Regions from separate parts of the Paraburkholderia sp. BCC1876 genome, predicted to be linked through region 2. Evidence: predicted binding sites of a transcription regulator. Region 2 holds the regulator's gene; the other holds the start of a gene.

Region 1 (16,028 bases), 1.2 Mb from region 2:
TGCGAGTCCCGTCGTACACGCACCGGCAATCTGCGCGCGCGCTGGAACGACGCCGGTCAGCGACGACAGCACGAACGTCGTGACCGGCAGGACGTCCATGAAGAGCACGCCGTTGAGCGGCGTCAGAATCCGGTTGCCCATATTCCAGAACAGAATCGCGACGAAACCCGCAATCGGACCCATATAGAGCAGATGCGGCGCGATGGCCCACAATTGGCTGCCCGACGGCACGGGGACGACATGCAACGCGAACAGCAAAGCATTGAGCCCGAGGATTGTCGTCAAGCCGAGCCACAAGGTCACTGTGGTGTACTTCAGCGCCGACCAGCGCTTGAAGTGCGAGGCGCTGAACGTGTAGATGACCCAGCAGAGCGCGCCGACCAGAATCAGGCCATTCGCCGAATAGTGCTGCGGTTCGTGCAGCGCCGACACGACATCGCCTTTCGTGACCACCAGCGAGACGCCGACGAACGACATCAGAATGAAGAGCAGCGTCACCACCGGCGGCATGCTTTTGCGGACCAGCGAGTTCAACAGCAAGCCCATCATCGGCTGGGTCGCCATCATGATCGATGCGGTCAGCGCGCCTTGCGGGCCGGCGAGTTGCTGACCGAGAAACACAAATGAACCGAAGCCGCAAAATCCGACCGAGCCGAGCAGCCAGGCCAACGCAAGCGATCCGCCGTTCGGTCGCCATGCGCCCTTGCCTTCCTTGATTACCAATAGCGCGAGAAATGCCACGCCCGCGATCAGATAGCGCAGCGACGTGAAGGTGAACGGGTCGACGTGCGTCAGCGCGTCCGTCATCACGGGGAACATGATGCCCATCAACACGGTCGCCGCGACGCAGAACAGTACGCCTTTGCCATAGGAACCATGAGCGGCCGGCGTTGTGGCGCTTGCGGCTTCGGCACGACCGGCGGTGACTGTCGATAATCCAGGCGGCGTATTCATGAATGATCGTTCCAGAAATGGAGAAAAAATTTTAGAGCAACGCGCGCATCGTCATTTCAACGACGGGCACGAGATCTTTCTCGTGGAAATTCGCTTTGCCCAGCACACGAAAACCCTGGATCACGCACAACAGGAAGGTGCTGACCGCTTGCTCGTCGAGCGTGCAATTAAATTCTCCCGCTTGCTGGCCGCGGGTCACGGCAGCCGCGAGGTGCGACGCGATACGGCGCAAAGTGGCTTCGATATGCGGACGCAAAGCTTCGTCTGCGGGCAGCAGTTCGATGACGGCGTTCGTGATGAAACAGCCGTGACGTTGCGACAGCTTGGCTGACACCCTGGTGTAGTGCAGCAACGCCTGGCGTAACGCCTCTTGCGGCGACTCCGCCGCTTCCAGCCGCTCTTTCACGCGGGCGACCGCCCCATCCGCATATTGACCGAACGCAGCGACGAGCAGACCGTGCTTGTCGCCGAACGCACTGTAAAGACTGGCACGGAATAGACCCGTGGATTTGCACAGCGTCTCGATCGACGTAGCGTGATAGCCCTGCTGCCAGAAGACCCGACCTGCCGCTCGCGTGACTTCGTCGATATCGAACTCGCGCGGGCGTCCACGCTCGGCGGAAGCGGACGATGAGGGCGTGGGCGGGCTATGTCGTGGCATGGTGTGCGGATATTAAGACTGATCGTTCCACAAAGCAAGCGGACTGAAGGCCATATCGCCGAAGGAATTCGGCTTCCTTGCCGTGCCCTGGTACATGAGCAGCCTGCCCGTTTTCGGCTCGATCTGTATTTTTGCATTGTCCGTACTGGGACTGGCAGCAAAGATAAATGGCGGCAGCGCATCGACCGCTTTTGTCGCGCCAGTCATGTTTGGATCAGCGCTCTATGACTTCATCCAAATAGTCATGTCAGCGAGAAAATTGAAAAAATAGACGGACTGTTGTCCACTCGCCGACGCACAGAAATCGCCCATTCTTGCCGCGTCGAAATGGCACACCGCACGCCTCAGCAACCGTCTACATCTTGCCCATACCGGGCCGCCCGATCCCATCATCCTCAGATGAAACAGGGCGCCTGCGCGCCACGGACATCGGCGAGATCGCCGAGAAAACCGCAAACCCCAACACCATCGCGCAGATCGCACCAGCCGCGGCAAGCCGAAACATCAGCGTCTGAAAATAAGCCTCGGGCACACCAAACGCAAAGATCGAAACCAACGCGCCTAACTGGATGACAACCGCAGACATCGACGCGGTCACCAGACAGGCGCGCAACCTGACGGTAGTGGAAAGCTTCATGGGCTGCTGCCTGATAAGCAAAACGCGACGAGCGTTGCGCGCGCAACCAACCGTCCCAAACGACGAAACCGTCCGGGCGGCACACTACGCACATCACAGTACGCACATCAACCGACGTTCCAGCCTATCAAGCGAACCTTAATGGAACCTGATGCGGCGAGAATCTTCGCCGCACGAATCCCAGATCACCAGCGCACGCGCCCTAAGCCCCACGCGGACGCTTCACGCGCGCCCGCAGCGCCTCGATCTCGTCCAACAGGTCGAGCGCAAGCGCGATGCCCGGCGGGTTGATCTCCAGATCGTGCGCGAGGCGCTGCGCGGTTCGCACGCGCCGTAGCGCGACGCCGCTAAATCGCCACTCATCGGGCCGTTCGCCCGCGGGTTCGAACACGCCTTCGGAAACCCACAGCGTCATCTCTTCCGCCGACGCCCCGCTCACCCGGCACAACTCGACCAGCGTGAATTCGACGTTTTCATCGACGATCTGGCCTTCCATGTAAGTCGTCACAGTGGTCTCCTTCACGAGGATGATCCATAAAAGTGCGCGCGCGGATCGAAGCTGAAAGACCGGCGCATCGTCTCGTAAGCGGCCTTCGCGGCGTCGCTGTCCGCGGGCGGCAGCACGAGATTCAGCACCACGTACAGATCGCCCGGCGGGTTGGCGGGAATCCCCTTGCCTCTCAACCGTAGACGCCGTCCGCCTGCCGAGCCGGCCGGCACGGTCATCTCGACGGAACCGTCGACGGTCGGCACCGTGACCTGCGCGCCGAGCGCCGCTTCCCATGGCGCGACCGGCAACTCGATGGAGACGTCGCGGCCATCCACGCGAAAACGCGGATGCTCGCGAAAGCCGACTTCGAGGTAGAGATCGCCGGCGTTTTCGGGCGTCGAGCCGGGGCCGCCCTGGCCCGCCAGCCGCAGGTGCTGCCCCGCGCGAATGCCTTTCGGAATGGCGACGTCGAGCGTGCGCGTTTCCAGCGTGACATGGCCTTGCGCGTCGACCACCGGCATCTGTAGGGAAATGGAGCGCTGCGCGCCCCGATACGCGTCTTCGAGATCGATCAGCACCTTCGCGTGATGATCTTCGCCGCGCATGTCGAACGGCCGGTGCTGCGCCTGCGTCCCATGTCGGCCCTGCGGGCCGTGCGCGCCGCCGCCGAACATCTGCTCGAAGAACGACTGAAAATCGGCCTGCGCGCCGGCCTCATCACCCGCACCGCCTGCACCGCCCGCGCCACGGCCATGGAATTCGAAGCCCTCGTCCCAGTTCGGCGGCGGCTGAAATTCCTGACCGTTGCGCCATTCGCTGCCCATGCGATCGTAGGCGGCACGCTTCTCCGGGTCCTTGAGCACTTCGTAGGCTTCGCCCAGTTCCTTGAAGCGCTCCTCGGCGTCGGCCTCCTTGCTGACGTCCGGGTGATACTTGCGCGCGAGCTTGCGATACGAGCGTTTGATGTCGTCCTGAGACGCACCGCGCTCAAGCGCAAGCACCTCGTAATAGTCCTTGTATTTCATCCTGGCGGCAGCTCCTTGAGGTCAGGAAGCAGCCGTGCGGCGCCTGCGCGCCGCACGGCAGTCACCGTTTTACTTTATACCAATCTGGGCGGCCCGCCAGTGGCGCAGCCCATATGGAAACCCGCCCCAACCGACGGCGGTCCATCAAATGCCGGGCAGTACCGGATACGGCTCCGTGTGGTCTTCCACCCGCTTCACGCCAGGAATACCTTCGGCCGCCACCCGCACCGCTTCGACGGCTTCCATCGAATGGAACACGCCCCAGAGGTGAATCACGCCGTCCGTCACGACGACGTTGCGCCCCGCGAACGCCCACGTGTGACCGGCCAGTTCGCCGAGCAGCATCGCGCGGATCTCGCGGTCGGAGAAGGTGGTGTCGGGTGCCGGTTCCTCGGGCAGGCTCGCCAGCGCCTGAACCAGGTTGGCGCGGCTGACAATGCCGGTGAGCTGTCCCGCCTTGGTGACCGGCACGCGTTTGATGCGACGTGTTTCGAGCAGGTTGGCGATTTCGCCGAGCGGCATGTCTTCGTCCACCGAGACCACCGGGCTCGACATGATGTCCTGCACGTGCATCGCATGTGACTTGACGTAGCCGCGGGCGTCGTCGTTCGTGGAGAACAGTTCGAGCCACGACGATCGGCGGCGTTGTTCGGTGCCGATCTCCACGCGATGCAGCAGATCGCCTTCGCTGATCATGCCGATCAACTTGCCGGCTGCATCGACCACGGGCGCGCCGCTGATCTTGCGCTCCACGAAAATGCGCGCGACTTCGCGCACGGTCATCTCGGGTTTGACGGCAATGACGTTACTGGTCATCACATCGGCTGCACGCATGATGAATCTCCCTGACGGTTGCGTTGAATGTTTTGCCGCACGCTCACTCCGCGCGGCGCGTTGCCTGAGCATGGCCGTGAGGCCGTATGACGCACGGCGGTTATGACACTTCGATAATCACTTTCAGCGCATGCGTTTCGGCCGCGCGGCTGAAGGTGTCGTAAGCGCCGGCCATGTCTTCGAGCTGGAAGCGATGCGTGATGAGCCGCGTGGGATCGATGCGTCCCGCGCTCACGGTTTTCAGCAGCATCGGCGTGCTGATCGTGTCGACCAGCCGCGTGGTGATCGAGATATTGCGGTCCCACAGCTTGTCGAGATGCAGATCGGCCTTCACGCCGTGCACGCCGACGTTGGCGATCACGCCGCCCGGCGCGACCAGCGCTTCACACAACTCGAAGGTTGCGGGCACACCCACCGCTTCGATCGCGCAGTCGACGCCGATCTGTCCGGTCAGCGCGAACACCGCGTCGACCGGATCGACCCGGCCGCTGTCGATGCACGCCGTGGCGCCGAAGCGGCTCGCCACCTCCAGCCGGTTCGGGTCGAGATCGATCATCACGATCTGCGCCGGCGAATAGAGTTGCGCGGTCAGCAGCGCGGCGAGGCCGATCGGCCCCGCGCCGACAATCGCCACGGTGCTGCCGGGCTGGACCTTGCCGTTCAGCACGCCGCACTCGAAGCCGGTCGGCAGAATGTCCGACAGCATCACCAGCGCTTCTTCGTCGGCGCCGGCGGGAATCGGGTACAGACTCGTTTCGGCGTGCGGGATGCGCACGTATTCGGCCTGGGTGCCGTCGATCCGGTTGCCGAGAATCCAGCCGCCGGTGGTGCAATGCGAATACATCGAGCGGCGGCAGTAGTCGCAGCGGCCGCACGACGAAATACACGAAATCAGCACGCGGTCGCCGGCCTTCAGCGTCGACACCGCCGCGCCGACTTCCTCGATCACGCCGACGCCTTCGTGGCCAAGCACGCGTCCCGGCTCGCAGCTCGGCACGTCGCCCTTGAGGATATGCAGATCGGTGCCGCAAATCGTGGTGCGCGTCATGCGGACGATCGCATCCGTGGGAGCGATGAGGGTGGGCATCGGCCGTTCGTCGAGCGACTTCTTGCCGGGACCGTGATACACGAGCGCTTTCATGTGCTGCCTCCGTGGTACGCAATGAGCAATGAGCTTGCAGGACTGACTTTAAGCTCGTCCACGCCCTGCCCATTGACGTGCATCAAGCGATCCCTTTGCCCGCCGAAGCCTCGCTCGCTGCGACCGTTGCTTGATCCAACGCAACCGCATCGGCGCGGGCCGCGCGTATGTTGAGCCGACGTCCGCTGTCCGTATTGGGGGCATGGCGGCGTTTATCGAAAGGACCTCCCTCGTGCAAAAAACTGATCCGCTTCACCACGCAACTCGCCACGCCGACCTCGCTACCGACCGACTCGCCGACACGGCGGACGGCCAGTTCTACCTGGTCGGCGGCGGCATCGCCGCAATGGCGGCCGCGGCCTTCCTGATCCGCGACGGCCGGGTACGTGGCCGCGACATCACGATTCTCGAAGCGCTCGACAAACCCGGCGGCAGCCTCGACGGCGCGGGCACGGCGCAAAGCGGTTACGTGGTGCGCGGCGGGCGCATGCTCGAAAGCAAGTATCTGTGCACCTACGATCTGTTCTCGTCGATCCCCACGCTCGACGACAGCAAGAGCGTCACGCAGGAAATCTTCGACTGGACCGAGACGATCCGCACCTCGTCGACTTCGCGGCTGGTCAGGAACGGGCGACGCGAAGCCGCGCCCGCGTACGGGCTCGACGAAAAACATCTGCTCACGCTGGGCCGTCTGTCGATCGAACCGGAACGGATGCTCGCCGACAGCCGGATTGCCGACCACTTCGACGCGTCGTTCTTCGAGACCAATTTCTGGCTGATGTGGTGCACGACCTTCGCGTTCCAGCCGTGGCATAGCGCGGTCGAATTCCGCCGCTATCTGCTGCGTTTCGCGCATATGTCGGCGGGCTTCAACCAGTTGCACGGCATCATGCGCACGGTCTACAACCAGTACGATTCGATGGTGCTGCCGCTGCGCCGCTGGCTGGACGATCACGGCGTGGTCTTCGAAGCGGACACCTGCGTGACCGATCTGCTGGTCGACGAGACGGACACGCTCAATCGCGTGCGCGGGCTGGTCTGCGAAACCGCGCAGCGGCGTGTCGAGTTGCCGGTCGGCCCCGCCGACAAAGTGATCGTCACGCTCGGTTCGATGACCGCCGCGTCGAGTCTGGGCGGCATGGATCGCCCCGCGCCGTTGAACACTGTGGACAGCACCGGCGCCTGGCGTCTGTGGAAAAACATCGCCGCCGGCCGGCCCGAATTCGGCCACCCCAGCGTGTTCGCCGATCACACCGATGCGTCGAAATGGCTCTCTTTCACCGTGACGCTGCGCGATCCGACGCTGTTCCGGCTGATCCGCGATCTGACCGGCAACGTGCCGGGCGAAGGCGGTCTGATCACGTTTCCGGAATCGAGCTGGCTGGCCTCCATCGTGTTGCCGCATCAGCCGCATTTCATCGGCCAACCGGCCGACGTGCAGGTGTTGTGGGGCTACGGATTACGCGTCGACGAGCCGGGCGATTTCGTCGGCAAACCGATGCACGCCTGCACCGGCCGCGAAATCCTGACGGAGATGCTCGGTCATCTGCAGATCGACGCCGAAGCCGCTCGAATCCTCGATCACGCCAATTGCATTCCATGCATGATGCCGTTCATCACGAGTCAGTTCCTGCCGCGCAAGCATGGCGACCGGCCGGCCGTGACGCCGGAAGGCTGGCGCAATCTCGCCTTCATCGGGCAGTTCTGCGAGTTGCCGGACGATGTGGTGTTCACGGTGGAGTATTCGGTGCGCTCGGCGCAGAACGCCGCTTATGCGTTGCTCGATCTCGATCGTGCGGCGCCGGCAGTCTACAAGGGGCAGCACGATCTGCGGGTGGTGCATCAGGCGTTCTCTTCGCTGCGGGACCGGACGTAGAGAGCGTGATCTGAATCAACGCCGCGCGGCCTCGCGCTCATAGACTCGGGGCACACGTTTGTGCGTCGCATGTGCGTCGTTCGTTCACTTTCGGAGCCTTGCCATGAGCTACAGGACCCTCGTCGTTCATCTGGATACGAGTCTGCGCGCGCATCCGCGTCTGGAACTCGCTATCACCCTCGCCAGACAGTTCGGCGCGCATCTGACCGGCGTGTTTGCGCTGTACACGCCGAATCCGCGTTCGCTCGACGTGATGTCCGGCACGTCCGGTTACTTCGAGGCGCACCAGCAGTTGCGTGCCGAGCGGCGTGGCGCGCTCGAACGGCTCTTTCATGCGGAGCTGAAGCGCGCCCAGGTGCCGGGCGAGTGGCTCGCCACCGATCAGGCGGCCACGCTCGCCATGCCGCAACTGGGCCATTGCGCGGACCTGATCATTGCCGGTCAGGACGACCCGCAGGATCCGGAGGCGTACGTCGGCGACAATTTCGCGGCCAACCTCGTGCTGTCCGCCGGCCGGCCGGTGCTGCTGGTGCCCTACGCGGGCAGCGTCGAGTCGGCCGGGACACACGTCCTGGTCGGCTGGGACGGCAGCCGCGAAGCTGCCCGCGCGGTCCACGACGCGCTGCCGTTCATGCGCTCGGCCGCGCGTATCACGGTCGTGGCAGTGAACGGCGCGCATCGCGACGCGACGGCGCGGATTCCGGTGGCCGGCATTGCCACGGCGATCGCGCGGCATGGCGTCCATGTCGAGACCCGCGACGTCACGGTCGATTTGGAGGCGTCGGTCGGCGATACGCTGCTCTCGGAAGCGGCCGGACTCGGCGTGGACCTGCTGGTGATGGGCGGCTATGGCCGTACGCGCTGGCAGGAACTGGTGCTGGGCGGCGCGACCCATACCGTGATGCAGTCGATGACCTTGCCGGTGCTGCTGTCGCATTGAGCCGGCGAGCCGGGGCATCATGTCGGACGCACTGGTACGAATCGCGCAAATCGCGGAAAATGCGCGGAGCGGGTTCGGCGCGCGGCTTGCATGAGTAGGCGCCGCGCGGCCACCGCTGATCGTTGACTACTGCTTTGCTGGCCGCGCTCGTCCGTCGAGATATCGCGCCGTTCCTGATCCGCCCCGCGCTGTTATCGGTACGACTTGCGGATCGATCTTCACTCCAGGAGGCGCCCATGCCCTGTCGCGGTAAAACGCCCCTCACACCCGAATCGCCTTCCGCGTCGCCAACGCCTGCGCCCGCGCGCGCACCGACCACCCAGCGGTTGCGACGCCCCGCCCTGATCGCGGCGACGACACTGGCCGTCGCGCTGGCCATTGCATTTACCGCGTGGCAGTGGGCCGTTTCAAGTTTCGCCGGCGACACCCCCGCGGCCGCTCACACCCTGCTGGCCGCGTATGTGATCGCAGCCTGCCTGCTCTGCGCCCTCGCCTTCGTCCTGGCGCTGCAGCACGGCGGCTCCAGCGCGAGGAATGAGGCGCTCGACCAGTCGAGCCTGAACGAAGCGCGCATGATGGGCATCATCCGTTCGTCGATGGAAGCGATCATCACCGTCGACGAACGCCAGAACATCGTCATCTTCAATCCCATGGCCGAGCATGTGTTCGGCTGCAGCGCGCACGAGGCGATCGGCGCGTCGCTGGCGCGCTTCATCCCCGAACGGTTTCGTGCGGGCCATGACCGGCATGTCGCCCAGTTCGGCGTCACCGGCGTCTCCGAGCGGCAAATGGGCCGGCAGCAACGCGTGCTATTCGGCCTGAGAAGCAACGGCGAAGAGTTTCCTATCGAAGCGTCGATCTCGCAGGTGCGCGACGGCGACAGCAAGCTCTACACGGTCATGCTGCGCGACATCACCGAGCGCTTCGAGGCGGAAAGCGCGCAACGCAAATCGCGCGAGGAATTGCGCGAACTGTCGGCCAATCTGCAAAAGGTGCGTGAGGAAGAGAAGACCCGCATCGCCCGTGAATTGCATGACGATCTCGGCCAGCAACTGACCGCGCTGAAAATGGACCTCTCGTCGGTCGAGCAGGCGCTGGACACCCGCACCGACCCCGAGGTGCTGCAACAGCTCGGCGGCATGCGCCGGCTGATCGATGCAACGGTCGCGTCGGTGCGGCGGATCGCCGCCGATCTGCGGCCGGTCATGCTCGACGACCTCGGCCTGATTCCGGCGATCGAATGGCTCGCCAACGACTTCACGAACCGCTACGGGATCGATATAGATCGCGACGTCGAGGTCGGCGAAGCGAATTTCACCCCGGCCGGCGCGACCACGCTGTTTCGTATCGTGCAGGAGGCGCTGACCAACGTCGCGCGTCACGCGGAGGCCACGCTCGTCACGCTCACCGTGCGGCTGGACACGGACACCTGCATCGTGCGGATCGCGGACAATGGCCACGGCGCGAGCCGTTCCACCGCGCCCACCGAAAAATCATTCGGCTTGCTCGGCATACGCGAACGCGCGCACATGCTGGGCGGCACCGTCGACATTCATACGGTCAACGGCCAGGGTTTCGCGCTGACGGTGCGCTTCCCGGCCACGGCCGTGCAACAGCAGGAGATGGAAACATGATTCGAGTGCTGATAGCCGACGATCACGCGCTGGTGCGCGACGGTCTGCGGCATATCCTGCGCAACGCCGACGGCTTCGAAGTCGTCGGCGAGGCCAACGACGGCGCGAGCGCGATCGCGCTCGTCCGCTCGCAAGCCGCCGAGGTACTCGTGCTCGATCTGTCGATGCCCGGGCGCAACGGCGTCGAACTGATCAAGCAGATCAAGGAGGAAATGCCGGCGCTGCGAATTCTCGTGCTGACCATGCATGCCGAGCAGCAATACGCGGTGCGCGCATTCAAGGCGGGCGCGTCGGGCTATCTGACCAAGGAAAGCGCCAGTGCGGAGCTGGTCGCGGCGGTCTCCAAAGTGGCGTCCGGCGGCGTCTACGTGAGCCTCGCCATGGCCGAGCGTTTCGCGCAGAGCCTCAACGAGCCGGCCGACACGCTGCCGCATCAACGGCTGTCAGATCGTGAATTCGACGTGTTTCGCCGCATCGCCGCCGGCCAGACGCTCACCGAGATTGCCGGCGAACTGTGCGTCAGCAGCAAGACGGTCAGCACGTACAAGACACGCATCTTCGAGAAAATGCAGATGCCGCATGAAGCCGCGCTGGTGCGCTACGCGCTGCGCCACAAACTGCTCGGCGACGACGACGAAATTTGACGCCCGGCTTATCTGCAACGCCCCCGCTGTTCTTCTGACTGCAACACCTTCGTGTAGGAAATTCCCTACACGACTTCCTCCTCGCCTACCTGAAGTTCGTTCAGCGCCGATTTCTTTTTGAGATAGCGCGCCCGATACTGCCAGCCATGAACTCAAGCCCGTCACAACACGCGTTGCGCGTGTTCCTCGTCGAGGATGCGCTGGCCATTCGGGCGCGCATGGCGGCCCGTCTGGGTGCGATCGAAGGTGTCGAAATCGTCGGTGAAGCCGAGGAACCGGACGCCGCGCTCGCGGCGATCGGCGCGACTGCTGCGGACGTCGTGGTACTCGATCTGCGCCTCGCGGGCGGCACCGGTCTGGAGTTGTTGCAGCGCCTTGCGCAGCGCAACTCGCCGGTCGTCACGATGGTGCTGACGAACCATTCCGGCGCGTGGTTCCGGCAAGCCTGCCTGACGAACGGCGCGCGCTATTTCTTCGACAAGACCAGCGAATTCGATCTTGCCTGTCACACCATCAAGCGACTTGCCCACGCGCATTGCGCACGGGATCTCTATCATCTGGGAGCACACCATGTCTGATGTTGCCGACTACCTTGAAACCCGGCCGTTAACGCCGGCCGCGGCTGTCGTGCCGATCGTGCCGATCTCGTCTTTAACGGGCGCCGCCGTGTCGCCGCAAGCGAAACAGGCCGGGCTCGCGGCCCCCGACGCGAAACGCGCCGGCGTGCCCTGCTCGAGCTGCGCGATGCATTCCTTCTGCATGCCGGAAGGTTTGACGAGCGCCGAGGCCGAGCGCATCGAAGCGTTGATCTGCCCGTCGCGCACCATCCGCAATGGCGAGACGCTGTTTCGCACCGGCGATTCGTTCCAGAGTCTCTACGCGGTTCGCGCGGGTTCGTTCAAGACCATCGTGATGCATCGCGACGGCCGCGAGCAGGTCACGGGCTTTCATCAGGCCGGCGACATGCTCGGGCTCGACGGCGTCTGCTCAGGCCACCATAGTTGCGACGCGGTCGCGATCGAAGACAGCCAGGTCTGCATCATCCCGTTCCATCTGCTCGAGGCCATGTGCCGCGACGTCAAGGTCGTGCAGCAGCACGTCCATCGCATGATGGGCGGCGAGATTGTGCGCGAGGCGACGCTGATGATGCTGCTCGGCACGATGTCCGCCGAGCAGCGCGTGGCGACCTTCCTGCTGAACCTGTCGGGCAAACTGCAGAAACGCGGTTACTCGCCCGCCGAATTCCATCTGCGCATGACGCGCGAAGAGATCGGCAGCTATCTCGGCATGAAGCTCGAAACCGTCAGCCGGATGTTGTCCAAATTCCAGAAAGACGGTCTGGTCGACACGCACGGCAAACAGATCCGGATTCTCGACATGGAGGGTCTGCGTCGCGTGTAGATGCAACGACGCTACGGCACGGCGAAACGCAGGCGCAAACGCTGAGATTCAAGCGCTGAGATTCAACCGCTCAGACTCAAGCACTGTCGTGAGGCGTCGGAATCAGCAGCGCAACGAAACCGATCACGCCGATCACCAGCGCCGCCGCGCCGTAGTGAATGAAGCTGGGGCTGTCGTCCAGCAGGCCGCGGATCGCCGCGCCGATCCCCGCCAATGCCGTGAACACCGCCACCACCGCGCAAACGATTCTGGGTTCGCCACTGACCATGATGTCCTCCTGGGCCGAGGCACGCGAGGCACGGCGCGGAGGGTGTCCGCGAGCCGGCGAGTCGACGTAGAGAGATCATCATCGGCCTGTTGGCGGCCGAGCGGTTGATTTGCGGCAAAGAAATATCTGTCGCCGGCGAGCGGCCGTCTGTTCGATGCGGCGGTCGATTGGGCCGCCGCGTCCTGAACGATCCGATCTCGTTACCGCCGCCCCTCACGCGGCGGCGCATCACGTCTATGTCAGATCGCCCGCCTCGATCAGTTCGCCTTCGTGCAACCGCAGCGGCGCCCCTGTTCAGCCCCGGCGAATCACTCCGGCTGCGGCCGTACGCGCGCGGAAGGCTGCAAATCGGGCTCATGCGGCTTGTCCGCTTTGCCCGCGTCCGCTGAATCAGCCGCACCGGCATGCGCGAGGCGCTTGACCCGCTCAGCCACGTTCCTCGCACCGCGTCGCGCCCGCATCGCCAGTAGTCCCCAGATCGAATTGACGATCTGCACGGTCCACGCGGTGCTCGCCTCGTCGCGCGACCAGTACGATTTGAAGCGCTCGACACCGACGCCGAAGTCGAGGTCGTAACCGTTATCGAAGGCCCATTTGACGCATTGCTCGACCGCGATCAGGCCGGGACAGCATTTGCCGACGTACGGGTCGTAGCCCGCGAAAATTGCGCTGGCCCACGGATTGCCGAGACTGACGATAATCCCGGCCACCGGCGCTTCGTCCAGCGTGACCACGATCAGGCGCGCCATGGACGGCACATCGGCCGAGTAGATCAGCTTGCCGAGAAAACGCTCGAACTCCGGCGAATCGAGCCACACGCTGCGTTTGCCGACCCGGTCGCTCCAACTGCGCTTGCAGTTGAACATCCATTCGATGACCGCCGCGGTCTCGCTTTCCTCCGTGGGATCCATCACACGCACCGCCACCTCGCCTTCCTTCGACAGCCGGTTCGCGAAGGTGCCGGGCCGTTTGCCGAACAGCGTGCCGAGCGAGCTGCAATACTCGTCCCACGTCCCCTGACCGCGCAGTTTCGCCGCCGACGCGTTGTGCGCTTCGGCGAACAGCACATGACGCTCCTGTGTCACCAGCCGATGCAGATCGAGCATGTTGCGCACATACGGCAGGTGAATGAAATCGGCGCCGCAGCGCCGCCGGGCGGTGTGCCAGGCGCCTTCCACCCGGGCCGTCGTCGCCGCGTCGTTCTCGACGAGGACGCTCGTGTAGTCGCCGCCTTCGGGACCGAGCGGCACCAGATAGGTCCACAGCACGCGCTTCACCGTTTCGAGCGGCCAGATCATCACCAGTTGCCCGGCTTCACGACACACGATGCATTTGAGCCCGCGGCCATGCGGCTTCGTCACATGTTTCCATGCGAGCCAGCAAAAACTGAACGACTGGTAGTAATAACCGTGCGCCCTTAACCAGAGCGCATCCCATTCGGGCTGCAATGCGCGAAAATCGTCTTCGTCGCTGATGATGTCGTAACGCCGCGTGCTCGGGGTGCCCGGGGTACTTTGCGTGCTGTGCCCGGTCTGCGTAATCGCGTCCACATTGGCTCCCGGAAAGCCGGACGTGTTGACGCGCGCGCAAGTACGTCGCGGACACGAAGCATCGCCGGCATGGGTGAAAACGGATGCGCAAAGCATGCGCCGGAGCGTTATTCGCGTGTGTGCGGTGCCGAACATTACAGTACCGCAACACGACATTTCAAAACCTTTCAGTGGCGCCGAACGAGCGCCGCGCAGGAATCGCCGTTGTGCCCCCGTTGTGCCCCCGTTGTGCCGCGGTTGCGTCGCAACTGCGTTATTCTTTGCGCCGAAGGCTCGCCACGAGGAGGCAATCATGAATAACAGACGTTTTTGCTATCGGTCTCTGGGCGCGGCGGCCGCCCTGCTGCTCATGCTGTTCACGTTGCTGACCCCGCCGCCCGCACGGGCGAGCGAAGAAGGCGCCAACGCCAGCACCGAAGCCGCCGGCCAGCGCGCGCGATTTCTCCAGGACTTCTGCGGCGCGTCGCCGGAAGACATCGCGCAATACAAGGACAAGCTCAGCAAGATCCTCACCGAAGCGAGCGACTTCGAGACCCGCTGGCAGAACGGCTGGCGGCTCGGCGAACGCGACGCGCTGCAGTTGCGCGCGCTGCAACTGAATTCGCCGGCCGAATTCGCCACGCGCGTCAAAAACAATTGCGAGCGCGTCAAGTGGCAGGCCGACAACTCGCTGCGGCCACGCCCACCCAAGTAGTCCGCGCCGCGAAACTGTTATTCTTCACGCTCTTTCGACCGTCATCTGGTCCCCTGCCGCCTCCGGGCGGCCTCCCCAAGCGGCGCTCATGCGCCCGGCATCCAAGAGACAGGTATCTGCATGTTCGGTTTTCTGCGTGGCTATTTTTCCAATGACCTGGCCATCGACCTCGGCACGTCGAACACCCTGATTTATATGCGCGGCAAGGGCATCGTGCTGGACGAGCCCTCGGTCGTGTCGATTCGCCAGGAAGGCGGTCCGAACGGCAAGAAGATCATTCTGGCCGTCGGCAAAGAAGCAAAACAGATGCTCGGCAAAGTGCCGGGCAACATCGAGGCGATCCGCCCGATGAAAGACGGCGTGATCGCCGACTTCAACATCACGCAGCAGATGATCAAGCGCTTCATCCAGATGGCGCACGAGACGCGCATGTTTGCGCCGTCGCCGCGCATCATCATCTGCGTGCCGTGCGGCTCGACCCAGGTCGAGCGGCGCGCGATCAAGGAGGCCGCGCACAGTGCCGGCGCCTCGCAGGTCTATCTGATCGAAGAGCCAATGGCGGCGGCCACCGGTGCGGGGCTGCCGGTGTCGGAAGCGACCGGGTCGATGGTGGTCGACATCGGCGGCGGCACGACCGAAGTGGGCGTGATCTCGCTCGGCGGCATCGTGTACAAAGGCTCGGTGCGGGTGGGCGGCGACAAGTTCGACGACGCGATCGTCAATTACATTCGCCGCAACTACGGCATGCTGATCGGCGAGCAAACCGCCGAAGCGATCAAGAAGGAGATCGGCTCCGCGTTTCCGGGCTCCGAAGTCCGGGAGATGGAGGTCAAGGGCCGCAATATGTCGGAAGGCATTCCGCGCAGCTTCACGGTATCGAGCAACGAGATTCTCGAAGCGCTCACCGACCCGCTCAATCAGATCGTCTCCGCCGTGAAGATCGCGCTGGAGCAAACGCCGCCGGAACTGGGCGCGGACATCGCCGAGCGCGGCATTACGCTGGCGGGCGGCGGTGCGTTGCTGCGCGATCTGGACCGCCTGCTGGCCGAGGAAACCGGCCTGCCCGCGTTCGTCGCCGAAGCGCCGCTCACCTGCGTGGTGCGCGGTTCGGGCATGGCGCTGGAACGAATCGAGAAGTTTGGCGGGGCGTTCTCGTACGAGTGATTTTCGTGCGAGCGATTTTCGTTCGAGTAAGGCGGCGGCCGTTCAGGACACGAACGGCAACTTGCTGTCCCGCGCGGCCGCCAGCATGGACAGCGTGATCTTGCGCACCTCCAGC
Region 2 (16,028 bases):
GGCTCAGGCTCTTCTCTACGGGATGCTCTGCTGAATACGGCTCGCGCATGTGGCGGCGCGAGGCGCGCGGCGTGACGTAGCGCGGCGGATTCAGATGGTCACACTGCTCGCGTCGATCCAGCGCACGGCCCAGTCGCGTGCATGCGCGATGGCGGCGCCTTCATCGGGAAAGCGTAAGTCGGTGGGGAAAAAACGGTTGGCGACCAGTTCGCCGTCGCTCGATCGCGAGATGACCACATAGGGTTGCCAGGAGCCATCGCCCGCGCGCGCAGGCGCGCAATTTAGCAAATAGCCGCGATGTGTGAATGCAGCATCAAAGTGCATGTGTCACCCGCCCTGACGGCCCCATAAATGTTTTCAGTAGCGCACGGTTGCCTGTTAGCGGCGTGTTACCGGCCACGATGAAATGGCCGGACGAATCTCGTCGATTTAACCGCGCTGCGCTCGTCGGAGTAAGATCATACTCTGTAGAAAATACGCGTCCATTAAAAAAAATGAAAAGAATTCTGCGCGTAATCGCCAGGCGAAATGCGCGCCGTACGTAAGGGCGGCGCAAGCGCCGTGCAAGTCACGCGCGCCAACTTTTTTGCCGGGCGGAACGGGTTTTGCTGCACTTCACCCATGTCCTCTTCCAAGGAGAATGCATGATGAACAGCGATATCAACAAGCCAGCAGACACTAGCGCGCAACCGAGTACGAGCGGTCCGGTCACGACCGAATTGCACAACGACCGCACGCACGACAGCACGGTCGACACCGACGGCAAGAACCTCGAAGCCGCGCGTATCGCGGGCCACAGCCCGATCGCCCCCGACGAGATCACGACCTCCAACGCGACGCTCGTCAACAGCGTGCCGGAGGCGCTCGACGGCATGGCCGGATTCGACAGCCGGGTCGGCGGCAATCATCTGCTGCTGGCGCTCGAGCCCGGTTACACCGTGATCGATCGGGGCATGGTCGCGCCGCAAGAGGGCTATTCCGCCGATCATCAGTTCGATGATCCGCGCCCCGTCGGCAGCCGCCAGGATCGCGGCCGCATTCACTACGCGCTCAATCATCTGCGGCCGGCGCGCGTGATCGAATTACATCGGGTGAAATAAGCATTCGCATTTCGCGCATGTTTTATGTCTGTTTGAATCCGCACGCGCGGCCCGATTAAATCACGTGTCTTGAAGCGCACACCGTTTGAATAGCGGTGTGCGTTTTGTTTCGGATTTACCTCGGGTTTACCTTGCTCCCGGCCGCTCTCGGCCTATTGCACCGCAGCGATTAGAAACTCCAGGTTGCAGGACCTACGCGCCGTCGCGCCTTTTTCGCTTTTCCGAACCTCGGCACAATCAGGCGCACATCAACACTCAACGGGACAGCAAATGAAAAAGATCGTCGTGATCGGCGCCACCGGTACGCTCGGCCAGGCAGTCAGCGCGGAACTGAAGGTGCGCAATGAAGTGATCGAAGTCGGCGCAACACGCGGCCAGTATCGTGCCGACATTACCGACCCGGCGAGCGTCGCGCAGCTCTTCCGCGAGATCGGCAAAGTGGACGGTGTCGTCACCGCAACCGGCAAGGTGCATTTCGGGCCGCTGCCGGACATGAGCGTCGAACAGTTCTGGGTTGGTCTGCGGGACAAGCTGATGGGCCAGGTCAACGTGGTGCTGGCCGCGCAGCACTACATGAACGACGGCGGTTCGTTCACGCTGACGAGCGGCATCCTCGCCGACGAACCGATTCGCCTCGGGGCGAGCGCGACGACCGTCAACCTCGCGCTCGAAGGTTTCGTGCGCGGCGCGGCGATCGAATTGCCGCGCGGCATCCGTATCAACGTGGTGAGCCCGACAGTGCTGACCGAAGCGCTCGACGCTTATGCGCCCTTCTTCCGCGGCTTCGAGCCGGTGACCGCACAGCGCGCGGCGCTCGCTTATGTGCGCAGCGTGGAAGGCGCGGAGACGGGCCGCGTGTATCGCGTCGGTTACTGATCCTGATCGGCCGAGACAGCGGCGATGCGGTCACGCCGCATCGCGACGCCGTCCGCTAGCCAAACGCCGCGTTGCTTCGCGGCGGTGGCGGCGTGAGATTTTCAACCGCCCTGCACGCCCTGCGTATTCACGTAGACCGAGTACAAGCCGTGGCTCGCCGCCATGAACAGCCGGTTGCGATGCCGTCCGCCGAAGCACACGTTCGCGCAACGCTCCGGCAACGCAATGTGGCCGATCGCTTCGCCTTGCGGCGTGAAGATGCGCACGCCGTCGAGTTCGTCGCTGCCCATCCCCCAGCCGCACCACAGATTGCCGTGAACGTCGACGCGAAAGCCGTCCGGCGTGCCGGGACCGGCGTCGATCAGCACGCGGTTATTCGATAGCGAGTCGCCATGGCCGGCGACGTCGAATGCGCGAATCTTGCGCGGCTCGCCACGCGATTCGACGATGTACAGCACCGTTTCGTCCGGCGAGAACGCGAGGCCGTTGGGGCCCAGCACGTCGTCGGCGACCGCGCTCACTTCGCCCGATTGCCCGTCGATGCGATACACGCAAGCCGGCAACTCCGACGCCTGACGCTCGCCTTCATAAAAACTGTCGATACCGAAGGTCGGATCGCTGAACCAGATCGAGCCGTCCGATTTCACGACCACATCGTTCGGCGAATTGAAGCGCTTGCCGCGATAACGGTCCGCGAGCACGGTAATCGACCCGTCGTATTCGGTGCGCGTGACCCGTCGCGTCAAATGCTCGCAACTGACGAGGCGCCCCTGGCGGTCGCGCGTATGGCCGTTCGCGTTGTTCGACGACTGGCGAAACGTGCTGACCGCGCCGCTCGTTTCATCCCAGCGCAGAATGCGGTCGTTCGGAATGTCGCTCCACAGCAGATAGCGGCCGTCGCCGAACCAGACCGGCCCCTCCGACCAGCGCGCGCCCTGATACAGACACTCGACGGAAGCGGACGCCAGCATCAGCGCCTTGAAGCGCGGATCGAACACGCGAATAGAGGGATCGGGATAGCGTCGGCTGGTGTCGGTCATGTGGTGCGTGGATGGGGCGTGAGTAAGGGCGTAGTGGGGACGAGGTGGCGGCGATTTCAGCGCTTGATGCGAAGGCGTCACGGGTGAATGTGAGAGCCCGCGCCGGGCCCTGCATTTTTCCGTAGTCGGGCCCAATGGCGGAAATTGCGCGTGCGCGCGAATTGGCGCATTCAAGGTAGCACCGGGCTCGCAATGTTGTCAAACAACCTGATACTCGCGGCGCCGTGTCGAACACCAGGGAAACGACGCAGAAGATTAGGGGCAGCAATCCACCTATTTTGTATGACAATAGCGACTGGCGCGCAAAACACCGGGGCATCGCGGCACACGCAGGCCCTTAAAAATGGGGTTATTTGGCATTTAGCGTGCTTTTGCCTTAAATTTCGGCAAAAAATGGCCGATTAGAATGGGTTTCGCAGTTATGCTGCCAATGCCATGCATCAAAATGGCGGCTAACGCGAGAAACTCCCGCTCAAATGATCGATGAATGCCAATTGGATCAGAGATTCAGGTAGACAGAGCCGTTCATTCGCCGCTTCGCAGAATCACGGAAATGATGTTTCCTTCGAGAATCTCACCCGGCTTTGCAAAATAATTTTTGGTGATAGATTGTGAAGATAACAACAACCGCAGGCCATGCCCTACCGCAATTAACCGCTGCGGGCTGCTTGCGAGTCTGAGAGAGCCAAAATTGTCGCTACATTTTATCGAGCAGATGGCACCGCTACTGAACGCCGCCGACGAAGCGGAATGGTTCGGTGCAATCACGGGCCTTGCCGAGACGTGGGGCTTCGACAAGCTTTTGATCGCCATGCTGCCGCGTCCGACCATCCGGCTTGAAGACGCGTATATCCGCAGCACGTACGCACCGGTCTGGCGCCGTACCTATGACGAACAGGGGATGGTTCATATCGACCCGACGGTTGCGCATTCCATGACGCGCTCCACGCCGCTGATCTGGTCGCCGGATATCTTCGAGACCGACGCGCAGCAGGCCATGTTTGAAGAAGCGCGCTCGCATGGGCTACGCGCCGGCGTGACATTGCCGATTCATGGCCCGAATCAGGAAGCCGGCATGATGTGCTTCGTCAACGACACCAACCCGAACGAGGCGTTCTGGCGTCATATTGACGTGGCACTGCCGAATTTGCTGTTATTGCGCGATCTGGTAATCGATACCAGTCAGAAGCATTTGAATACGCACGCTCAGACTTTACTGCCCAAGCTGACGCCGCGCGAACGCGAATGCCTGAAATGGACCGCGCGCGGCAAATCCACCTGGGAGATCTCCCATATCCTGAACTGCTCGGAAGCCGTAGTGAACTTCCACATGAAGAACATCAGGACGAAATTCGGGGTGAATTCGCGGCGCGCGGCGGCCGTGATTGCCCCACAACTCGGACTTATTGACCCGGGTTGAGCAACGCGGCGGCGTCGCGGCTGAACAGCACGCGTTCGGCACGGCCCAGGTCCGCGTCGGAAACGGTCTTGGTGAAATACAGACCCAGCAGAATCGACACCGGCGCCGGGATTTCCGCGCCCGATTCAAACCGGCTGCCGCGCGACTGTGTCACGCCAAAACGAGCCCAGAAACGGCGCTGGCTCTCTTTCTTCTTTTTGCGGTAAGCGATGATCAGCACGCGATCGACCGCCGTGGAAGGCTCGGCTGCACGGGTTTGCAGGCCGGTTTGCGGTTGCCAATGATTTTCGAGAAGTTCCATTTTCTTGTCCTGTCGGTTAAGTACGGATGCCTGTCTCGAATTCTGCGTTACCCGATAAGCATTCACACCTACCTAGGTAGGTAGGTGGCAGAGCGATTCATAATGCATAAGTTTTCCTGCGTATTGGCTACCCCCAACACGTTCAGGAGAACGTCATGCAACCAGTAATCCGGATTGGAATGCGTCAGGAATTTGACAACGAGGACATCAACGAGATGTACCGCCTGCGAGCCCGGGTATTTCAGGGGCGACTAGGGTGGGAAACGCCGACCATCGCGGGCATGGAGGTCGACGGCTACGACGCCCTCGGGCCGCTCTACATGCTGATTCAGGACGAAAACGGCCGCGTGCGAGGCTGCTGGCGCCTGATGCCGACCGAGGGTCCGAATATGCTGAGGGACACGTTCCCGCAATTGCTGCACGGCGAAGCGGCGCCCGCCGGGCGGACCATCTGGGAATTGAGCCGGTTCGCGATCGAAACCAACGGCGAAGACCAGTCGTTCGGTTTTGCCGACCTGACCATGCACGCTATCCGGGAGGTCATCCGGTACGCGATCCAGATGGGCTTCACGAGCTATGTCACGGTGACCACCACGGCGATCGAGCGGATGCTGCGCAAGACCGGCATGGAGATCAGCCGGATCGGGCCGCCGGTGCAGATCGGCGTGGAGCGGGCGGTGGCGCTGGACGTGGCCATTAGCGAGAAGACCCGCTTCGCGCTGTTTGGGCCGATGGCGGCGGCGGCTTAACCCGCGTCCGCCTTAAGCACCTTTACCCGCTTCATCGCTATTACCGCTATTACCGCTGCCGCGGCGGCACCAACGCTGCGGCGGCGGGACGGCCGCCACCTGACCGTTCACGAACCGAACATCCGTTCCAGCGCATTACCCAGATGCGCTCGCATCGCCGCGCCGGCCGCCATCGGGTCCTGCCGGCGAATCGCGTCGAACACGGCGAGATGCTCGTCCTGCACCAAGCGCTGCCGCTCCACCGTCTTCACCAACGAAAGATTGCGCGACAGATTCATGCTGAACAGGATCTGTTCTTCGATAAACGACATAACCGTGATGAAAAACGGATTCTTGGACGCGCGCGCCACCGCCAGGTGGAACATGAAGTCGTCATTCGCGCCAATTTCCTGGGTTTCGCCGATTCGTTCCAGTTGATCCAATGCATGCTGGATCGCCGCGATATCGTCGGCGTCGGCTTTTAGTGCGGCATGCTCGGCCGCGCCCGCTTCCGTCACCATCCGAAATTCATAGCAGCGGCGGATGTCAGACAGCGTCTCGAGCGGCGCGAAACGTCGCACATCCGGATCGGGTCGACGCGCGACGGTCGTGCCCGAACCATGCCGCGTCATGATGATGCCGTCCGCCCGCAGACGGGCCAGGGCTTCCCGCACCGTCGGCCGCGACGTCGCAAAGCGTTCCGCCAGCGCGTGCTCCGTGGGCAAGCGCTCACCTTCCTTGTACTCGCCCTCGACAATGCGATTCAGAATATCGCCGTAGATCTTGTCGGGGAGGCCTGTGGTTTTGCGCTCGTTCATCAGCGGGCTGAAGCAGCTTGTCTGAGTAGGTCTTAATTGTAAGGCAAACCCGGTGCTATCTTGATTGGGTTATGCGTCTCATATCTCTGCGTAAACCGTCGGCGCTAAGGCTGAAGGACAGGGTGCGCTTTGCATTGTCATCGCGAAATTTGACAAGTCTTTGATTTACATCCTGCCTGCCTGCATCTTTTTCAGCGATCATTTAAGCTCGCATCGGCAAACAATCGCCAAACCCTCTTTCAGACGCGGAGTCGATATGTACACACGCATCCTTGTCGCGGTTGACGGCAGCAATACCTCACGCCGTGCATTCGAAGCAGCGCTCGCGCTCGCCAAGTCTAACGGCGCCGTGCTGCAGCCTTTCTATGTCGTCGAAAACACGCCGCTGTATTTCGAGGCGCCCGGCTACGACCCGTCCATATTGCGCAACCGTCTCGTCGAAGAAGGCAAGGAACTCGGCGCGGAATTCGCCAAGGCCATGCTAGAGCAAGGTGTGAAGGGCGAACTCGTGGTGGGCGAAGCGTCGTCGCTCGACGACGTTTCGGGGACCGTGCTGAAGGCCGCCGCCGCATTCAACGCCGATCTGCTGGTCATGGGCACGCATGGCCGGCGCGGTGTCCAACGGATGATTCTCGGCAGCGTGGCCGAGCGCTGCGTGCGTCAGGCGAGCTTGCCGGTGCTGCTGATTCCATCCGCCGCGGGCAAGGATAGCGAAGCCGCGTGACAAATCGCGGTTAGCCGGACCCGTCGCCTGGCAATCCGTCAGTCATACGCACGGACCTGATATCGCTCAAGATGCCTAACTGTTCGCGCGCGTCATTTTGCCGCTAAATGTGCAACGTGGCCGGTGGGACAATCAGTCATTACCCTGACAACTGGCTGCAGAACATGCTGACTCCTACCACTGCCGCGCCCGTCGCTCACGCCGACGATTCCATCGCAAGCTCCACGCCGGTGCGCAGCGGCCGCCGTGCGACGACCTTTCGTCCGAGCACGCGCAGCGCCGCCCGCTGTTCGAGTTGCGCGATGCGTCAACTCTGCATGCCGCAAGGCTTGTCGCCCGACGAGTTGACCAAGCTCGAAACGCTCATCTGTTCGGCGCGCTCCGTGCAGCGCGGCGAAGCGCTGTATCGCAGCGGCGATCGCTTCGACAGCATCTACGCCGTGCGTTCCGGTTCGATGAAAACCGTCATGGCGCACCGCGACGGCCGCGAGCAGGTCACCGGTCTGCGTCTCGCCGGCGAGGCGCTCGGACTCGACGGCATCAGCGAAGACGTGCATGCCTGCAGCGCCCTCGCCCTCGAAGACAGCACCGTCTGCATCGTTCCGTACACCGCGCTCAAATCGCTGTGCCGCGAAATCGGCTCGATGCAGGAACGTCTGCATAAGCTGCTGGGCGAGCAGATTGTTCGCGAGGCCGCGCAGATGATGGTGCTCGGCTCGCTGTCGGCGGATGAGCGGGTCGCGGCCTTCCTGCTCGACGTGTCGGATCGCAATGCGCAACGCGGTTATTCGTCGGCGGAATTCAACTTACGGATGACGCGCGAGGACATGGGCAGCTATCTCGGCATGACGCTCGAAACCGTGAGCCGCACCCTGTCAAGATTTCAAAAACGCGGACTGATCGATATACAGGGTAAGCACATTCGGATCGTCGATCTGGACGGTTTGCGGCATCTCTGATCGAGCGGTCTGTACAGCCGCGCAGCGCAGCCGTTCGTCGCTTACGTCTCTCCCAGGTTCCGCCGGTTTCCGTCGACGCGTAGTCATCCTGGCACGGCTCCTGCGACTCGGGTACAGTCTTGAGTCTGTCCCCCCGCAAGGAGACCCGGCGAAATGAACCGCGACCCCGCCCCGCATCACCCGCTCGTCCAGCGCCTGATCGACGCGCGTCGAATCACCGACGATCTGTTTGCTATCGTCAAACCCGAATTTCTGTATGAACGGCCGATCCGCGAGCGTCATCGCATCGTGTTTTATATCGGCCATCTAGAAGCTTTCGATCGTAATCTGTTCGATCAACGCCTGTGCGATCTCCCGGCGTTCGACCCGCAGCTCGACCAGCTTTTCGCGTTCGGTATCGATCCTGTCGACGGCGGTTTTCCCACCGATCAACCGGGCGACTGGCCGTCGCGCGACGCGGTGCGCGATTACGCGCTGCGCGCGCGTGAGCAGATCGACCGTGAGGTCGGTGCGCTTGCGGACAAGACGCCTCCCGGCCATGCAGGTCGTGGAGGCGGCGGCGATAGTACGCAAGCGGCCGCAGCGGAACAGCTATTGAACGTTGCAATCGAGCATCGGCTGATGCACGCGGAAACACTCGCGTACATGCTTCATCAATTGCCGCTCGAACAAAAAGTCAGCGGGCTCAATGAGCCCGTGGCAACCCAGCCTGGGCGCACGGGGGCGTTAGCGTCGATGGTCCGCGTGCCGGCCGGCACGGCCGTGCTCGGCATGTCGCGCGACGCTGGTCAATTCGGTTGGGACAATGAATTCGGCGAGATGCACGTGGACGTCCCCGCCTTCGAGATCGATCGCCACATGGTGACGAACGGCGCATTTCTCGCCTTCATCGACGCAGGCGGTTATCGCGAACGGCAATGGTGGTCCGACAAGGATTGGGCGTGGAAGGAAGCCGAGCGGATCGAGCACCCCGCCTGCTGGTCGCAACGCGACGAGCGCGACCCACGCCACGAGCATGACGCGCACGATACAACTGAACTGAGAGACGCAAACGGCAAGCAACCCGCGTGGACGCTACGCACCATGTTCGATGACGTGCCGCTGCCGCTCGATTGGCCCGCCTACGTCAGCCACGCCGAAGCCAGCGCCTACGCGCGTTGGACCGGCAAAACGCTGCCCACCGAAGCGCAGTGGCAACGCGCGGCGCACGGCGCGCCGCACGCCGCGTCCGGCAATTTCGATTTCCGCAGTTGGGACCCGCGCCCCGTCGACGCCTATCCGGACAACGTCAGCGCATTCGGCGTGGAAGGTCAGTTCGGCAACGGCTGGGAGTGGACGTCGACATTGTTCGACGCGTTGCCGGGATTCGAAGCGTTTCCGTTCTACCTGGGCTACTCGGCGAATTTCTTCGACGGCCAGCATTTCGTGATCAAAGGCGGATCGGCACGCACCGCGCAGTGCATGTTGCGGCCGGCTTTCCGCAACTGGTTTCAACCGCATTACCAATATGTCTATGCCGGGTTCCGCTGTGTGAAGGCATGACGCCGGGGCAATGTCATCAACGTGATGACATTGCCCCGTCCGGCGATCTCCCTCACGCCACCTGCACCGGCCGACCGCTGCGCTCATCGGACACGTCGACGATTTTCCCGTCCCGCACGCGAACGATTCTGTCGGCCGCGTCGAAGAACCGGTCGTCGTGCGAGATGGCAATAATCGTCTTACCCATCTGCTTGAGTTCGGGCAGGAACTCCCGGTAAAACACCCGGCGGAACGTCGGGTCCTGATCCGCGGCCCACTCGTCGAGCATGATGATCGGCCGCGCTTCGAGCATGGCCTGCACCAGCGCGAGGCGTTTGCGCTGCCCGGTCGACAGATCGGTCGTACTGAAAGCGCCATCTTCGACACGAACCTTATGCGCGATCTCGAGCCGCTCGAGCGCTTCACGCGCGCGCTGCACATCGCCCGGATCATTGGTCACGAAGTCGTCGAACAGGTAGTAATCGGCGAACACCGCTGAAAACAACTGCCGGTAGCTGTCCACCCTGTCATGCCGCACCGGCTCGCCGTTCAGCAGCAGTTCGCCTTCCTGCGGCGCGTACAGCCCGAGCAACAGCTTGATGAGCGTGGTCTTGCCACAGCCGTTCTCGCCGACGATAAAAATGATCTCGCCGCGCCGCACGTCGAGATCGACCGGCCCCAGCGCAAAACCCGGCGCGCCTGTCGGCGCCGGAAACGCATACGACGCTCCCCGCAGCTCGATCCGCTCGAATTCCGGCAAGGCCGCAGCCGGCGCGTCGATCAGCAGATCCGGCTCGCGATTGGCGAACTCGGCGGACAGCTCGGCAATGCGCCGGAACGACACCTGCGCCTGGCCCAGCGCGGGCAACGCGCTCGACAACTGCTGCACCGGTCCCTTCACATACAGCAGCACGATCACGAAGCCGCTCACCACCGACGACGCCACGCCAAGCCGATGCTGCAGCGCCACCATCAAGCCGATCACGACGAAGAACAGCACCGACGACGTGCTCTCGTGCAGCCAGTAGAGGCTCATCGCCTTCGTCTTGAGTTGCGAGATCATGTCGATCGCGCCGCCGAGCTGCGCGTCATAGACACGCCGACGGCGGCCGCGATTCATGCGCAGTTCTTTCGCGCCCTCGGTGATCGAGCGATATTGCTTCTGCAGATCGTCCTGCGCGTCACGCACCTGATCGTAATAGGTGTTCCAGCGGCTCCGCGCCCAACGCGCCATCAACAGACCCGCAACGATCGCGAACGCCGCGAGTCCGAACAGCACCGGCGACAACAACAGCAGATACACGATGCAGCCCAGCGTCAGCGCAAACGCGATCGCATAGCTCGAAAAGCTGAACGTGAACACGCTGATCGTATCGATGTCGCCATTCAGCGTCGCGAGCAGCCGGTGCACGCGATGCTGTTCGATCGCGGCCAGCGGCGCGCAGACGATGCGCGACGAGATGTCTTTGCGCAACGCCGCGATGACCTTCTGTCCGACCACGCTGTTCGCGAGACCCGCGATCAGGTTGCCGCCCACGGTCAGCGCGCAGAGTCCCGCGAAGGCCCACGCGGTGCGCTCGCTCACGCCGCCAGGCTCATGGAGTCCATCGTTGACGGCGGCCAGCAGCCAGGCCGTCGAAAAACCGCCGATACAACCCATTACCGTAGCGAACAGGGTGAGCGGCCAGAAGCCGCCGATCAGCCGCAGCGCCTCGCGCATGGCGTGGCTCGCGGGCAGCGTCGACGCCGCCTTTGCTTTGTCCTTCTGTTTCGCCTGATTCATCGTACTTCTCCTTAATTCGTGTCACGCCGCGCGGCTTCAGCGGCCCAGCGACCACATCAGGTAAAGACCGCCGGCGATCATCGCGAGCAGACCGGCCGGCATCTGCTGCGGAAACAGCACGTTGCGGCTGAGCCAGTCGGACACGACCATCAGCAGCGCGCCGAGCAAGGTCGACGCCACCAGTTCCGTGGCGGCACGGCGAAATCCCATGCGCCTCGCCATATGCGGCGCCATCAGTCCGATGAACGACAACGGCCCGACGATCATCGCCGCCGCCGCGCTCAACAACGCCGCGAGCAGCAGAATCAGAAACCGCGCGCGCCGCACCGCCACCCCGAGCGACGCCGACACGGACGCACCCAGCGGAAAGATATCGAGCCAGCGCGTACACAACAGCGCCAGCGCGAACAGCACGACGGCGAGCGCCACCGCCGCGGACGCCATGTTGGCATCGATCAGATACGTGGAGCCCATCAGCAGATTGCGCAGCATCGGCGCATACGGCCCGCTGCCCGCGATCACCAGCCCGAACACGGCCTGCGACAGCGAACCCACAGCGATACCCGCGAGCAGCAGTTGCTCCGTGGCGAAGCCGCTGCGTTTGGCGAGCGCGAGCATCGCCAGCAAGGTTGCGAGCGCGCCGATGCCGCATGCGACGAACATCAGCGGCGCACCGGGCGCGCGCACCAGCAATACCAGCGCGATCATCCCGAGCAGGCTGCCGCCGCTGATACCGAGCACTTCGGGGCTCGCCATCGGATTGCCGCTCAGGCGTTGCAGCAACGTGCCGGCCAACGCGAGCAGCGCGCCGACGGCCAACGCGCTTTCGATCCGCGGCGCACGCCAGTGCCACAAGCCGGCCCATTCCGTCGACGTCGCCCAATGCCAGCCCGACACGCCGCGGCCAAAGCCCGCTGCGATTACGACAGCCACCACCAACGCGAGCGCCGCGCCGATCAGCAGACGACGCGTCGTGCGCGGCGCCTGCGGCGTGGCGAAGTGGTGCATGCGCTCCGCGTGCGGCGGCGCCGCGCGCGCTTTCAGGCGCGGCACCAGCCACAGCAGCAACGGACCGCCGAACAGCGCGGTGGCCGCGCCGGTGGGCAGCAATTCGCCGGCCAGTCCGCCGACCTGCTGGATCGCCTGATCGGTGGCCCAGAGCAGTAGCGCGCCAATCACCGGCGCCCACGTCAACTGGTCACGCAGACGACGCGCGCCACAGGCTCGCGCAATAGCCGGCGCGGCGAGTCCGATGAAACCGATCACGCCGACCGCCGCGACGACGAACGCCGTCAACGCGACCGCCGCCGCGAGCGCGAGAAAACGTGTGCGCGTGAGCGACAGGCCGAGACTGCGCGCACCGGCGTCGTCGAGACCGGCCAGCGTCAGCGGCCGCACGAGCGCGGCGCACAGCGCCGCGCAAACCACCACGCGCGGCAGCAGCCACAGCGTGGTGTGCCAGTCCTGTTGCGCGAGCGCGCCGCCGCCCCAGATGAACATCGCCGTGAGCGAGCGTTCGTAGATGATCGACAGCGCGAGGCTGATCGCGCCGCAATACAGGTTGACGATCATGCCGCCCAGCACCAGCGTGGTCGGCGCGAACGCGCGCCGCGAAGCCAGTGCGAAGACGAACAGCATCGCGAGCGAGCCGCCGGCCAGTGCGACGCCTTCGCGCCAGGCCAGCAGCCACGCGGGTGCCCACAACGTGGCCAGCAACAACGCGAGATACGAGCCTGCCGACACACCCACGGTCATCGGTTCGGCGAGCGGATTGCGCAACACCTGCTGCAACACCACGCCGGCGAGCGCCAGCGCCGCGCCGCAGAGCAGCGACAACGCGAGGCGCGGCAGCCAGCTGTAGTGGACCACCATCGCGCGAATATTGTCGACGTCGGGCGCGAAAATCGCCCGCAGCCAGTCGGATGGCGGCAAGTGGGACGCAAGGCCGCGCAACGTCAAGGCCGCCGCGAAGACCAACAGGCCGAGCATGGCCAGCAACGGACGGCGCGCATGCCACACGCCCGGCGTGCGGCCGAGGGAAAGATCATGCATCGTGCGCCTCCGGCAATAGCACATCGGCCAATTGGCGCGCGAAACGCGCGCCGCTGAAAAGCGCGCCGCCCTGCGACACCTTGGGCATGCCGGCCACGCGCTGCGCGCGCACGAACGGCAGACTGCGCCACAGCACGCCGTCGGCGAGCGTGGCGCGGGCCGCTTCCGGCAGCGGTTCGATATAGACGAGGCGCGCGTCGGCCACATCGGCGAGGCGCGTGAAATCCGTCACGGCGTAGCCGCGCGCGTTGGTCTCGTGAGTCCAGGCGTTGCGCAGACCCACGCGCTCCATCACGTCGCCGAACAGACTGCCCTTGCCGTAGACGAGCAGATGACGGTCGTCGACGAACTCGACCATGAACACCGGTTGTCGTGCGATCGACGCGCTGCTCGCCGCATTCGACGCGAAACGTGCGCGCACGGCCTCGAGCGCGGCATCGGCCGACGCGAGCGCCGCGTCGCCTTGCGGCTCGCGTCCGAGAATTCGCGCGAGACGCCGCGTTTCATTGCCGATCTGTTTCCACGGCTCGACACCCGCTGCGGATAAAGCGATCGTGAGGGTCGGTGCGATCCGGTGCAGTTGTCCAAGTAGCGGCTGATGCGCGGGCGTCACCAGCATCAGATCGGGCCGCAACTGTTCGAGCAGTTCGAAATTCGGCTGATACAGCAGTCCGATGTCGACCACGCCCGCCGGCAGCGGCGGCGCGACGTTGGTGCGCCGATACCAGTCGGGCACCGACGTGGCGAGCGGCGTCACGCCGAGAGTCAGCAGCATTTCGGTGAGACCGAAGTCCATCACCACGATGCGCGACGGCACGGCCGCCGGTCGCGCATTCACGCCAGAAGCGGAGCCAGAAGCGGAAACCCGCGCCGCCGAAGCAGCGCTCGCCGCGCCGGCAGCCGCCCGTGCGGACGCGCCCGTCAGCGCGCAAGCCAGCCCGGCCACCGTGAGGCCGAGCATACGACGTCGTTGCATGTGCGCTCTCCTCAACTCGGATAACACACGGGCACACCGCCGCGCGTGTTCTGCACGGTTTCCATCGGCACGCCGTAAATGGATTGCAAGACCTCGGGACGGCAGATTTCAGCGGGCGTGCCGCGCACCAGCAGATGACCGCTATGCAGCGCGACCATCTCGTCGCAGAAACGCGCCGCCATGTTGATATCGTGCAGCACCACCACCACGCCGAGTCCGCGGGTCTCGCTCAGACGCCGCACGAGGCCGAGCACTTCGAGTTGATGCGCGATGTCGAGCGCCGAGATCGGTTCGTCGAGCAGCAGGCAGTCGCTGTCCTGCGCAACCAGCATGGCGAGCCACACGCGCTGACGCTCGCCGCCCGAGAGCTGGTCGACGTAACGCTGCGCGTAGTGCTGCACGTCGGTGAGCGCCATGGCCTCATCGACGGTTTGTGCGTCTTTCGCGGTGAAACGACCGAGCGCGCCGTGCCACGGATAACGGCCGAGTGCGACGAGTTCGCGCACCGTCATGCCGTCGGCGGCAGGCGGCTGTTGCGGCAGATAGGCGACCTTGCGGGCGAATTCGCGCGACTCCCAGGCGTCGAGCGCGCGGCCCGCGAAGCGCAGCGTGCCGCGCGTCGGCGTTTGTTGACGCGCGAGCACGCGCAGCAGCGTGGTCTTGCCCGAACCATTGTGGCCGATCAGGCCGCAGACACGACCACGCGCGAGCCGCAGACTCACGTCCGCCAGCAGCGTACGACCGCCCGCTTCCACGCTCAGACCCTCGGCTTCGTAAAGCGCTTCGCCCTCGCGTTGCAGGCCTTCGCGAGCGGATTCCATCAACGCCGTTGCCAATCCTTTTCTCCTGTGAAACCAAAGCGAGCCCGCTACGCGTCGTCGACGCGTAGCGGGCTCGATGCTCATGCCAGTTTTACCACTGATACTTCGCGGTGCCGAGCACGCCGATCGTCGAACCGTAGTAGCACGCGCCGCCCGAACAATAGGCCACGTACTTGCGGTTCGCGAGGTTGGTGCCGTTCAGCGCGAACTTCCAGTTGCTGATGTCGTAGTGCACGGCGGCATCCAGCAGCACGACGCTGCTCACGTCGAACGAATTGGCCGTGTCGCCCGCCGACATGCCGATATAGCGCACGCCGCCGCCGAAGCCGAGCCCACGCAGCGGACCCGTATGCAGCGTGTAATCGGCCCAGATCGACGCCAGGTTACGCGGCGCGAACGTGGGCCGCTTGCCGAGCTGCGATGCCACGTTGGACTTCGTGACCACCTGATTCAGATACGTGTACGAAGCGATCGCCGACAGACTGTCGGACAGTTGCAGGCGGCCTTCGAGTTCGAGACCGCGCGAGCGCACTTCACCCGTTTGCACCGCATAACCCGGGTGCAGCGAGTCGGTAGTCGACACGTTCTGTTGCGTCAGGTTGAACAGCGCGGCCGTGAACAAGGCGTTGTAGTTCTTCGGCTGATACTTCACGCCGACTTCGTATTCCTGACCGGTGGTCGGCACCAGCGCCTGATTCGCGAAGTTCACGCCAGTGGTCGGCTGGAACGATTTCGCGTAGACGAAGTACGGCGCGATACCCGAGTCGAACAGGTACGACAGGCCGCCGCGCCACGTGAACGCGTGCGGCGTCTGGTTCTGCACCGAAGCCGCGGTCGGCGTGACCGACTGGATATTGGTCGAACTCCAGTCGTTGCGCGCACCGAGCGTCAGCAGCCAGCGGCCGTATT

Evidence for each region. Region 2 encodes FNR, which switches genes on or off when oxygen is low (the NO sensors DNR and NnrR bind a similar motif). Its sites were predicted from a motif close to TTGATNNNNATCAA; they were not measured.
Region 1: HWY05_RS00815 (oleate hydratase) is a predicted target of FNR. The motif match lies at 5,815-5,828, and genes of this name have one in related genera.

What each region holds. Positions count from the first base shown of each region.
Region 1 is NZ_CADFGI010000001.1:208,068-224,095, forward strand. It holds gene HWY05_RS00775 (DMT family transporter) at 1-954, opposite strand, end outside; gene HWY05_RS00780 (TetR/AcrR family transcriptional regulator) at 986-1,615, opposite strand; gene HWY05_RS00785 (hypothetical protein) at 1,628-1,822, opposite strand; gene HWY05_RS00790 (hypothetical protein) at 1,971-2,252, opposite strand; gene HWY05_RS00795 (chaperone modulator CbpM) at 2,455-2,784, opposite strand; gene HWY05_RS00800 (DnaJ C-terminal domain-containing protein) at 2,772-3,767, opposite strand; gene HWY05_RS00805 (CBS domain-containing protein) at 3,912-4,601, opposite strand; gene HWY05_RS00810 (zinc-dependent alcohol dehydrogenase family protein) at 4,702-5,742, opposite strand; gene HWY05_RS00815 (oleate hydratase) at 5,975-7,618, shown strand; gene HWY05_RS00820 (universal stress protein) at 7,722-8,558, shown strand; gene HWY05_RS00825 (PAS domain-containing sensor histidine kinase) at 8,795-10,192, shown strand; gene HWY05_RS00830 (response regulator transcription factor) at 10,189-10,836, shown strand; gene HWY05_RS00835 (response regulator transcription factor) at 10,983-11,414, shown strand; gene HWY05_RS00840 (helix-turn-helix domain-containing protein) at 11,407-12,237, shown strand; gene HWY05_RS00845 (DUF2964 family protein) at 12,314-12,505, opposite strand; gene HWY05_RS00850 (GNAT family N-acetyltransferase) at 12,814-14,055, opposite strand; gene HWY05_RS00855 (hypothetical protein) at 14,348-14,749, shown strand; gene HWY05_RS00860 (rod shape-determining protein) at 14,870-15,913, shown strand; gene HWY05_RS00865 (GntR family transcriptional regulator) at 15,956-16,028, opposite strand, start outside.
Region 2 is NZ_CADFGI010000001.1:1,376,478-1,392,505, forward strand. It holds gene HWY05_RS05980 (hypothetical protein) at 91-324, opposite strand; gene HWY05_RS05985 (hypothetical protein) at 486-623, opposite strand; gene HWY05_RS05990 (DUF3005 domain-containing protein) at 648-1,100, shown strand; gene HWY05_RS05995 (short chain dehydrogenase) at 1,371-1,976, shown strand; gene HWY05_RS06000 (SMP-30/gluconolactonase/LRE family protein) at 2,078-3,016, opposite strand; gene HWY05_RS06005 (LuxR family transcriptional regulator) at 3,732-4,436, shown strand; gene HWY05_RS06010 (hypothetical protein) at 4,420-4,737, opposite strand; gene HWY05_RS06015 (acyl-homoserine-lactone synthase) at 4,893-5,486, shown strand; gene HWY05_RS06020 (FadR/GntR family transcriptional regulator) at 5,594-6,283, opposite strand; gene HWY05_RS06025 (universal stress protein) at 6,540-7,007, shown strand; gene fnr (fumarate/nitrate reduction transcriptional regulator Fnr) at 7,172-7,966, shown strand; gene HWY05_RS06035 (SUMF1/EgtB/PvdO family nonheme iron enzyme) at 8,120-9,508, shown strand; gene HWY05_RS06040 (cyclic peptide export ABC transporter) at 9,561-11,270, opposite strand; gene fhuB (Fe(3+)-hydroxamate ABC transporter permease FhuB) at 11,307-13,322, opposite strand; gene HWY05_RS06050 (ABC transporter substrate-binding protein) at 13,315-14,298, opposite strand; gene HWY05_RS06055 (ATP-binding cassette domain-containing protein) at 14,310-15,119, opposite strand; gene HWY05_RS06060 (TonB-dependent siderophore receptor) at 15,211-16,028, opposite strand, start outside.